2 linked regions of the Cupriavidus necator N-1 genome follow. The protein of the gene in region 2 interacts with the protein of the main gene of each other region in a pairwise test. Links are inferred from orthologs where the notes say so. Each region holds a gene or a part of one and is shown on either strand. Other genes may lie near its edges.

Region 1 (4,422 bases), 140 kb from region 2 along the record:
CACGTCATCGGCCAGCGCATGCCCAGGCCGATGGCCTTGGAGAACGCCTCCTTGGCAGCGAAGCGCGTGGACAGGAAAGCCAGCCCGCGCTTTTCGGAACGCGCCTTGCGGGCGTGGTACTTGGCCAGCTCATCGGGGCCCAGCACCTTCTCCGCGAAACGGCCGTTGGTGCGTTCCATCACGCCCTGCACGCGGGCGATCTGGATGATGTCGGTGCCGACGCCGTAGATCACGCCGGGGCGCCCGCGGCAGGGTAGCGCGTGCCCAGGCGCGCGGCGACCATGATAGCCTTCATCTCGCGCACCGCGTTCTCCCAGCCCGCGAACACCGCATGCGCCACGATCGCGTGGCCGATGTTCAGTTCCTTGATGCCGGGCAGCGCGGCAATCGGCTGCACGTTGGTGTAGTGCAGGCCATGGCCGGCGTTGACCACCAGGCCGTGCTTCTGGCCGGCATCGACGCCATCGGCGATGCGGCGGAACTCGAGCGCCTGCTCATCGGGCGTATGCGCATCGGCATAGCGGCCGGTATGCAGCTCGATCACCGGCGCGCCGCACGCGGCCGCGGCGGCGATCTGGTCGGCATCGGCATCGATGAACAGCGACACGCGGATGCCGGCGCCGGCCAGCTGCGCGCACGCCGCCTTGACCTGCTCGAAACGCCCGGCCACATCCAGCCCGCCCTCGGTGGTCACTTCCTCGCGGCGCTCCGGCACCAGGCACACGTCCTGCGGACAGATTTCACAGGCGATGTCGAGCATCTCCTGCGTGATCGCGCATTCCAGGTTCATGCGCGTGGCCAGTTGCGGGCGCAGCGCGCGCACGTCGGCATCGCGGATATGGCGGCGGTCTTCGCGCAGGTGCAGCGTGATCAGGTCGGCGCCGGCCTGTTCCGCCAGCAGCGCGGCACGGATGGGATCGGGGTACACGGTGCCGCGCGCGTTGCGCAGCGTGGCGACGTGGTCAATATTGACGCCAAGGTCGATGACGCCCGGATTTGCGTGGAAGATCATGCGAGCAGGTGCAGGAGTAAGTCGGATGGTTCTTGAGTCGGTCAGAGATACTGCAGGTCGATCAGTATCTGGCGCGTCTTCAGTGGCGCGCCTTGCAGATAATAATGCAGCAGGAACCGCATCAGCGCGCGGCTTTGCGCGGCGGTCTGCGCGCGGCTGTAATCGTCCTGCGCCATGTCCAGCAGCGTCTGGCCAGTGACCACCGGCCACGACGACGGGTCGCTCGGCTGCGCGCGGCGCACGCCGCGCTCTGGCTGGTAGACATAGTCCAGGCCTGGCTGGACCCGCTCGCCGGTGCTCAGGCACTGGTCGAAGGCCACCGCGAAGCCGGTTTCCTGCAGCAGCACGCGTTCAAAGCTGCGCAGCACCAGCCCGGCTTGCTCGCCGTGCGCCAGCCGCGTCAGCGTCGTCAGGTAGTGGCGGAACAAGGCCGGATGCGCGTCCTCGCGCGGGCAGAAGCGCATCAGCAGCTCGTTCAGGTAGAACGCCGACAGCAGCGCGTCGCCGTCCAGCGGCGGCATGCCGCCGACCCACTCGGCCTTGGTCAGGGTCTTGACCTCGCCGCGGCCGCTCCATGACACCGAGACCGGGTGGAAATGCTGCAGCACCGCGCGTAGCGCGGAGTGCGGGCGCTTTGCGCCCTTGGCCACCATCGAGATGCGGCCGTAGTCGCGCGTGAACAGGTCCAGGATCAGGCTGGTCTCGCGATACGGCCAGGCGTGCAGCACAAAGCCGGGCTGCTCGGCCACGCGCGACTCGGGCCGCGCCGGCACGATGCGCATGGCGCGGTCCATCATCGCGCGCGCAGCCGCGTCGGCCATGCCCGGCAGCGCCTTGCTGTCGAGCAGTTCGGCGGCCTCGTCGACCACGGGGTCGGCGCGGCGGGACCGTGGCGCCGGCGCCGGCGCGCGCGCGATGTCAGCCGTCTTGCTCACTGGTCGCTCGCCGTTATGCTCACTCGTAGCCGTACGCGCGCAGCCCAGCTTCGTTGTCGGCCCAGCCGCTCTTCACCTTGATCCACATTTCCAGGTAGACCTTGCCGTCGAACAGCTTTTCCATGTCCAGGCGCGCTTCGGTGGAGATCTGCTTGAGCTTGGCGCCCTTGTTGCCGATGATCATGGCCTTGTGCGCGTCGCGCTCGACCAGGATGGTGGCAAAGACGCGGCGCAGGCGGCCCTCGGTCTCGAACTTGTCGATGATCACCGTGCTGGTGTACGGCAGCTCGTCGCCGGTCCAGCGGAACACCTTCTCGCGGATGATCTCCGAGGCCAGGAAGCGCTCGCTGCGGTCCGTCATGGCGTCGGCGTCATACATCGGCTCGCCTTCCGGCAGGTAGGGCCGGATGATCGCGAACAGGCGCGCGATATGGTCGTGGGTCTTGGCCGTCATCGGCACCACTTCGCGGAACGGGAACTGCTGCCCCATCTTTTCCAGGAAGGGCATCATCACTTCCGAGCGGTTCTCGCCGTTGACGCGGTCCAGCTTGTTGGCGATCAGCAGCACCGGCGTGTTCTTCGGCAGCAGCGACAGCACCTTCTCGTCGTCGGCGCCGTAGTAGCCGGCCTCGACCACGAACAGGACCAGGTCCACCGACGACAGCGTGGACGTAACCGCGCGGTTCAGCGAACGGTTCAGCGCGCTGGCGTGGCGGGTCTGGAAGCCCGGCGTGTCGACGAACACATACTGCGCGTCATCCGTGGTCTGGATGCCGACGATGCGGTGCCGCGTGGTCTGCGCCTTGCGCGAGGTGATGCTGATCTTCTGGCCGACCAGCGCGTTCATCAGCGTGGACTTGCCCACGTTGGGGCGGCCGACGATGGCCACGGTGCCGCAGCGGAACGCCGCGGCCGGGGTATCCGCCGCGTCTTGCTGCGGATGGGTAGATTCGGTCATTCCTTCAACCTGAGAGACAGCTGTGGGTCTTGCGGCACGGGTTGCTTGCGGGTCTTGCCGGTGCGCTCGGCGCGGCTGCGCTTGAGCAACTGCGGCACCAGCTTCTGGACTTCGTCCAGCGCCAGCTTGGCGGCGGCCTGCTCGGCGGCGCGCCGCGAGGCGCCGGTGCCGAACACCCGGACTTCCAGTTTAGGCACCGTGCACTCGACTTCAAACTGCTGGCTGTGCGCGGCCCCGTGTGTGGCGATTACGTTATATTGCGGCAGGGCGATCTTATGGCCCTGCAGGTATTCCTGCAGCAGGGTCTTGGCGTCCTTGCCGAGCGTGCGCGGATCGACCTGCTCCAGGATCGGGATATAGAGCTTGCGGATCAGCGCCCGGGCGGCATCGAAGCCGGCGTCCAGGAACACCGCGCCGACGATGGCTTCCAGCGCATCGGCCAGGATCGACGGGCGTCGAAAGCCCCCGCTCTTGAGTTCGCCCTCGCCCAGGCGCAGGGTATCGGACAACTGCAGCATCTGGGCGATCTCGTACAGCGCCTGCTGCTTGACCAGGTTGGCCCGCACGCGCGACAGGTCACCCTCGTCGAGCTTGCCGAACATGCCATAGAGCATGTCCGCCACGGCGCAGTTGAGCACCGAATCGCCCAGGAATTCAAGGCGTTCGTTGTGCTGGGCGCTGTGGCTGCGGTGCGTCAGCGCCTGTTGCAGCAATTCGGGCTTGCTGAATCGGTAGCCGAGTCGTTGCTGCAAGGCGTCAAGGTTCATATCAGTGCTGCGTTCCTGAATAGGTAATCAGTAGGCTCAGGGGTCCATAGACGGGCACCTCGGTCCGGTACGAGAAATCGACCGACTGGATGGTGCCGTTCTCGTCTTCCCGGATCAGGAGGTCCTCGGCCTTGACTGCGGTAATCCGGTCGATGACTGCCTGTTTCTCAAAAAAATCGACCACTTCGCGCTTGTTGGTGGCGCGCTGCTTGGCATAGCTGGCCGCGCGCTTGACCGAAAAATACTCCACCAGACTCGGGATCGCGCGCAGGGCCGGCAAGGCCACCCCGATCACGAACACCACGATCACCAGCAGCGTCCAGACGGAAAACCCGCCCATGCCTGCCCGGCGTCGTACCGGATTCCTGCCCCCCACCTTCCCAAATTGACCCATGATGCGCTTGTCCTCGTTTTGCGTTGAGTGTTCTTGCGCCGCGGGGATTCTTATTTGAACGTTCCCACGCGTCCGAAATTGCCCAGGTTCATCCAGATCACAAAGGCCTTGCCGACGATATTCTCATCCGGCACGAACCCCCAGTAACGGGAATCCAGGCTGTTGTCCCGGTTGTCACCCATGACGAAATAGTGACCCGCAGGTACCTTGCAGGTCACGCCCTGCTGATTGTAAGTGCAGTTTTCCCGGTACGGGAAATCCGGGTCCGCCCCCGCGATAAACGACGGGCGGTCGGCGTCGTTCAGGATGCCATGATCGACGCTGCCTGGCAGCTTTTCGCGGAAATGCTTGGAATA
Region 2 (4,548 bases):
GGAGTTGGCGGGTGGCAGCGACGTGCCGCCGTGGGAAGAGCTGCCGCCTGACCTGCCGGTCATAGGCCCCTATGACAGCGATCCTGGCTACCGCGACAGCGGTTTCAACGAACCGGCACCGCCTGCCGCCGCGCCGCGCAACGGCCCGGCCCGGCCGGGCCGGGCACCCGCGCGCGAGGCCGAGCCGGCGCGCGAGGCCGCTCCCGTGCCGTCAGCCACGGCGCCGGCAGAGTCCGCCAAATTCGTCGCCCCGCGACCGCCTGCGGCGGGCGAGGATGGCACCCCGCCGGCCTTCACCGGCGAATGGCCGGTGCTGGCCGCTGGCCTGCCCTTGAAGGGCCTGGCACAGCAGCTGGCCTACCAGAGCGAACTGACCCAGGTGGTCGGGCGCACCTTCCACCTGCGCATCCCGGTCGCGGCCCTGGGCGAGAACGGCGTGTCCGAGCGGCTGCAGCAGGCGCTGTGCGACCACTTTGGCGTGCCGGTGCGCGTGGTCTGCGAGGTGGGCGGGGTTTCCATCACCGCGGCGGCCGCCGATGCCGAGGCGCGCGCCGAGCGCCAGCGCCAGGCCGAGGCAGTGATCGAGGCCGATCCCTTTGTACAGGGCCTGCTGCGCGATTTTGGCGGCCAGATCGTGCCGGGCTCGATCCAGCCGCGCGCCGCCTGATCCGCGGCCTGCGTTTGCTTTACCGAACTACTTTGCCGAATTTCTTACCGAATCCAGGAGCATTCCATCATGATGAAAGGTCAACTCGCCGGGCTGATGAAGCAAGCCCAGCAGATGCAGGAAAACATGAAGAAGATGCAGGAGCAGCTGGCCCTGATCGAGGTCGAGGGCCAGTCCGGCGCCGGTCTCGTCAAGGTGGTCATGACCTGCAAGAACGACGTCAAGCGCGTCACCATCGACCCTAGCCTGCTGGCCGAGGGCGAAGACAAGGACCTGCTGGAAGACCTGGTCGCCGCCGCCTTCAATGACGCCGTGCGCAAGGCCGAAGCCACCTCGCAGGAAAAGATGGGCTCGATGACCTCGGGCCTGCCGCTGCCCCCGGGCTTCAAGCTGCCGTTCTGAACGCCACTGTGAAGGCATCGTCCCCGACCTCGCTGCAGGCACTGGTCGAAGCGCTGCGGGTGCTGCCCGGCGTCGGGCCCAAGTCCGCCCAGCGCATGGCCTACCACCTGCTGCAGCACGACCGCGAGGGCGCGCGCAAGCTGGGCGATGCACTGCGCGGCGCGGCGGACCATATCCGCCATTGCCAGCGCTGCAACACCTTCACCGAGCAGGAGATCTGCGCGACCTGCCTGGACGACCGCCGCGACGCCTCGCTGCTGTGCGTGGTGGAAACCCCGGCCGACCAGGTCATGATCGAGCAGACCCTGACCTACCGCGGCAAGTACTTCGTGCTGATGGGCCGGCTCTCGCCGCTGGATGGCATCGGCCCGCGCGAGATCCACCTGGACCGGCTGCTCGCGCGCGCCACCGAGCCTGAGCTGGGCGGCCCGGTCGGCGAGGTCATCGTCGCCACCAACTTCACCAGCGAAGGCGAGGCCACCGCGCACTACATCGGCGAAATGCTGAAGGCGCGCGGCCTCAAGGTGTCGCGCCTGGCGCGCGGCGTGCCGGTGGGCGGCGAGCTGGAATACGTCGATGCCGGCACCATCGCCCGCGCGGTGATGGACCGCCGCAACCTCTGAGCCCGATCGCGCGGGGCCGGAACGCCCACGTGCCCGCGCGCCGATCACCGGATTCCTCCGCCTACCTGTCTGCCCCATGAACCTGGCCCGCTTCGATCTCGTCACGCTTGGCTTGTTCGTCGCCGTGGCCCGGCAGGGCAGCATCTCGGCCGGCGCGCGCCAGTCGCACCTGGCCGTGGCCGCCGCCAGCAAGCGCATCTCAGACCTGGAAACCGCGGTCGGCGCGCCGCTGTTCTTCCGCCATGCCGCCGGCGTGCAGCTGACCGAGGCCGGCCAGGCCTGCTTCCACCATGCGCTGACCATCCTGCAGGACGTCGAACGCATGGCCGGCGTGATGTCGGACTACGCCTCGGGCGTGCGCGGGCAGGTGCGGGTGTGCGCCAACACCTCGGCGATCACGCAGTTCCTGCCCGACGACCTGGCGTCGTTCATGCAGCGCCATCCCACCATCCGCATCGAGCTGGAAGAACAGAACAGCCGCGACATCGTCGCCGCGCTGATCGAGAACCGCGCCGACGTGGGCATCTTTGCCGACCGCACCCCCGCGGCCGGGCTGATGACGATCGAGTACCGGCAGGACGAGCTGGTCATCATCACGCCGCCCAACCATCCGCTGGCCGCGCGCGGCCCGGTGCACTACGCCGATACGCTGGAATTCGACTTCGTCAGCCTGCCGCAGGAAACCTCGCTGGCCGCCCGCCTGCTGGAAGAGAGCAGCCGGCTGGACCGGCCGTTCCGGCTGCGCATCCAGGTGCGCAGCTTCGATGCCATGTGCCGCATGGTGATGGCCGGCCTGGGCGTGGGCGTGCTGCCGCGCATCGCGGCCGAGCCGCATGTCAAGTCGATGGGGCTGTCGCTGGTGTCGCTGCAGGACGCCTGGGCGCGCCGCTCGCTGCTGATCGGGCTGCGCGACCCGGCCGGGCTGACGGTGTCGGCGCGGCTGCTGATCAGCCACCTGTGCGGGGACCGGGCGCCGTTCTGACGCCCCTGTGCTGAGGCGCCTCCGGAGCCTTTCGCGTTCCGAGAAAGCCCGCTTCTCCGATTGCCGATTCCTGGCGGGCCCCTGCTGGGGCACACTCCGTTCGAACGCAATGTATGACAAGCCAGTCATTGGGCTTGCCGCACTGCAACAAAACACCGCATCGCACGGAGACACCCCATGGCGCAACAGATCCTCGAGGGCATTCGCGTCCTCGAACTCGGACAACTCATCGCCGGCCCCTTTGCCGCCAAGACCCTGGCCGACTTTGGTGCCCACATCATCAAGGTGGAGCCGCCGGGGCAGGGCGACCCGCTGCGCAAATGGCGCATGCTGCATGAAGGCACCTCGGTCTGGTGGGAGGCCCAGTCGCGCAACAAGGAGTCGATCTGCATCGACCTGCGCCAGCCGGAAGGCCAGGCACTGGTGCGCAAGCTGGCCGCCGAGGCCGACGTGCTGATCGAGAACTTCCGCCCTGGCACCATGGAGAAGTGGGGCCTGGGCTGGGATGTGCTGCATGCCGACAACCCGCGCCTGATCATGCTGCGCGTGTCGGGCTACGGCCAGACCGGCCCGAAGAAGGATGAGCCCGGCTTTGCCGCCGTGGCCGAAGCCATGGCCGGCCTGCGCCACCTGACCGGCGAGCCTGGCCGCGCGCCGGTGCGCGCCGGGCTGTCGCTGGGCGACACCATCGCCGGCCTGCACGGCGCCATGGGCGTGCTGCTGGCGCTGTATCAGCGCGACGCGCGCGGCGGCGAAGGCCAGGTCATCGACGTGGCGCTGTACGAGTCGCTGTTCAACCTGAGCGAAAGCCTGCTGCCGGAATACTCGGCCTTCGGCGCGGTGCGCCAGCCCGCTGGCGGCGCGCTGCCGGGGATCGCGCCGTCCAATGCCTACCCCTGCGCCAGCGGCGAATACGTGCTGGTGGCGGCCAATGGCGACGCCATCTTCAAGCGCATGATGCTGGCCATCGGCCGGCCCGACCTGGCCGACGATCCGGCGCTGGCGCAGAACGATGGCCGCGTGAAGCGCGTGGACGAAATCGATGCCGCCATCGCGGACTGGACTCGCACGCAGACGGTGGACTCGGCGCTGGCGGTGCTGCGCGACGCGCAGGTGCCGTCTGGCCGCATCTATACCGTCAAGGACATCGCCGAAGACCCGCACTACCGCGCCCGTGGCGTGATCGAGTCGGTGACCTCGGCCGGCGGGCTCACGGTGGAAGTGCCGGGCGTAGTGCCCAAGCTGTCGGCCAGCCCGGGGGAAATCCATGACCGCGCGCCGACGCTGGGCGAGCATACCGATGCGGTGCTGAAGCAGGCTGGCTTCGATGACGCCGCCATCGCCGACCTGCGCGCGCGCAAGGTGATCGCATGAGCGCCGCCGCCAACCTGCGCGGCCCGGCACGCGTCGAGATCAATGAAGTCGCGCCGCGCGACGGCCTGCAGATCGAGCCGGTGGTGGTGCCGACCGACGCCAAGGTCGCCTTCCTCGACGCGCTGTCGGCCTGCGGCTTTGCCCGCATCGAAGCCACCTCGTTCACCTCGGCCCGCGCCATCCCGGCGCTGGCCGACGCCGAGGCACTGATGCACCGCATGCGGCGCCACCCGGGCGTGCGCTATACCGCGCTGGTGCCCAACCTGCGCGGGCTGGAGCGTGCGCTGTCGTGCCAGCCGGATGAGGTCAACCTGGTGATGTCGGCCAGCGAGACGCACAATCGCGCCAACCTGCGCATGACGCGCGAGCAGTCGCAAGCGCAATTGCTGGCGATGATCGAGGCGGCGGGCGCCGCCGGTGTGCCGGTCAACGTGTCGCTGTCGACGGTGTTCGGCTGCCCGTTCGAGGGCGAGGTCGATACCGGCGCGGTGATGGCACTG

Evidence for each region.
Region 1: the proteins of recR (region 2) and recO interact in binary tests that used the Escherichia coli proteins (3 or more experiments, as listed by UniProt). The link is inferred for Cupriavidus necator N-1 from one-to-one orthologs.

What each region holds. Positions count from the first base shown.
Region 1 is NC_015726.1:2,519,497-2,523,918, forward strand. The notes cover bases 1-2,758. They hold recO (DNA repair protein RecO), read right to left. Parts: upstream 1,948-2,758; coding sequence 1,054-1,947; downstream 1-1,053. Other genes in these bases: acpS (holo-ACP synthase), read right to left, coding at 1-233; pdxJ (pyridoxine 5'-phosphate synthase), read right to left, coding at 230-1,012; era (GTPase Era), read right to left, coding at 1,967-2,758. Also shown: more of era, read right to left, coding at 2,759-2,905; rnc (ribonuclease III), read right to left, coding at 2,902-3,672; CNE_RS11880 (DUF4845 domain-containing protein), read right to left, coding at 3,674-4,066; lepB (signal peptidase I), read right to left, coding at 4,117-4,422. UniProt on the Escherichia coli protein: Involved in DNA repair and RecF pathway recombination.
Region 2 is NC_015726.1:2,376,000-2,380,547, reverse strand. What follows is about bases 1-2,884. They hold recR (recombination mediator RecR), read left to right. Parts: upstream 1-1,077; coding sequence 1,078-1,692; downstream 1,693-2,884. Other genes in these bases: CNE_RS11175 (CaiB/BaiF CoA transferase family protein), read left to right, coding at 2,852-2,884; CNE_RS11180 (LysR substrate-binding domain-containing protein), read left to right, coding at 1,769-2,674; CNE_RS11190 (YbaB/EbfC family nucleoid-associated protein), read left to right, coding at 737-1,069; CNE_RS11195 (DNA polymerase III subunit gamma/tau), read left to right, coding at 1-667. In the rest of the region: more of CNE_RS11175, read left to right, coding at 2,885-4,048; CNE_RS11170 (hydroxymethylglutaryl-CoA lyase), read left to right, coding at 4,045-4,548. UniProt on the Escherichia coli protein: May play a role in DNA repair. It seems to be involved in an RecBC-independent recombinational process of DNA repair. It may act with RecF and RecO.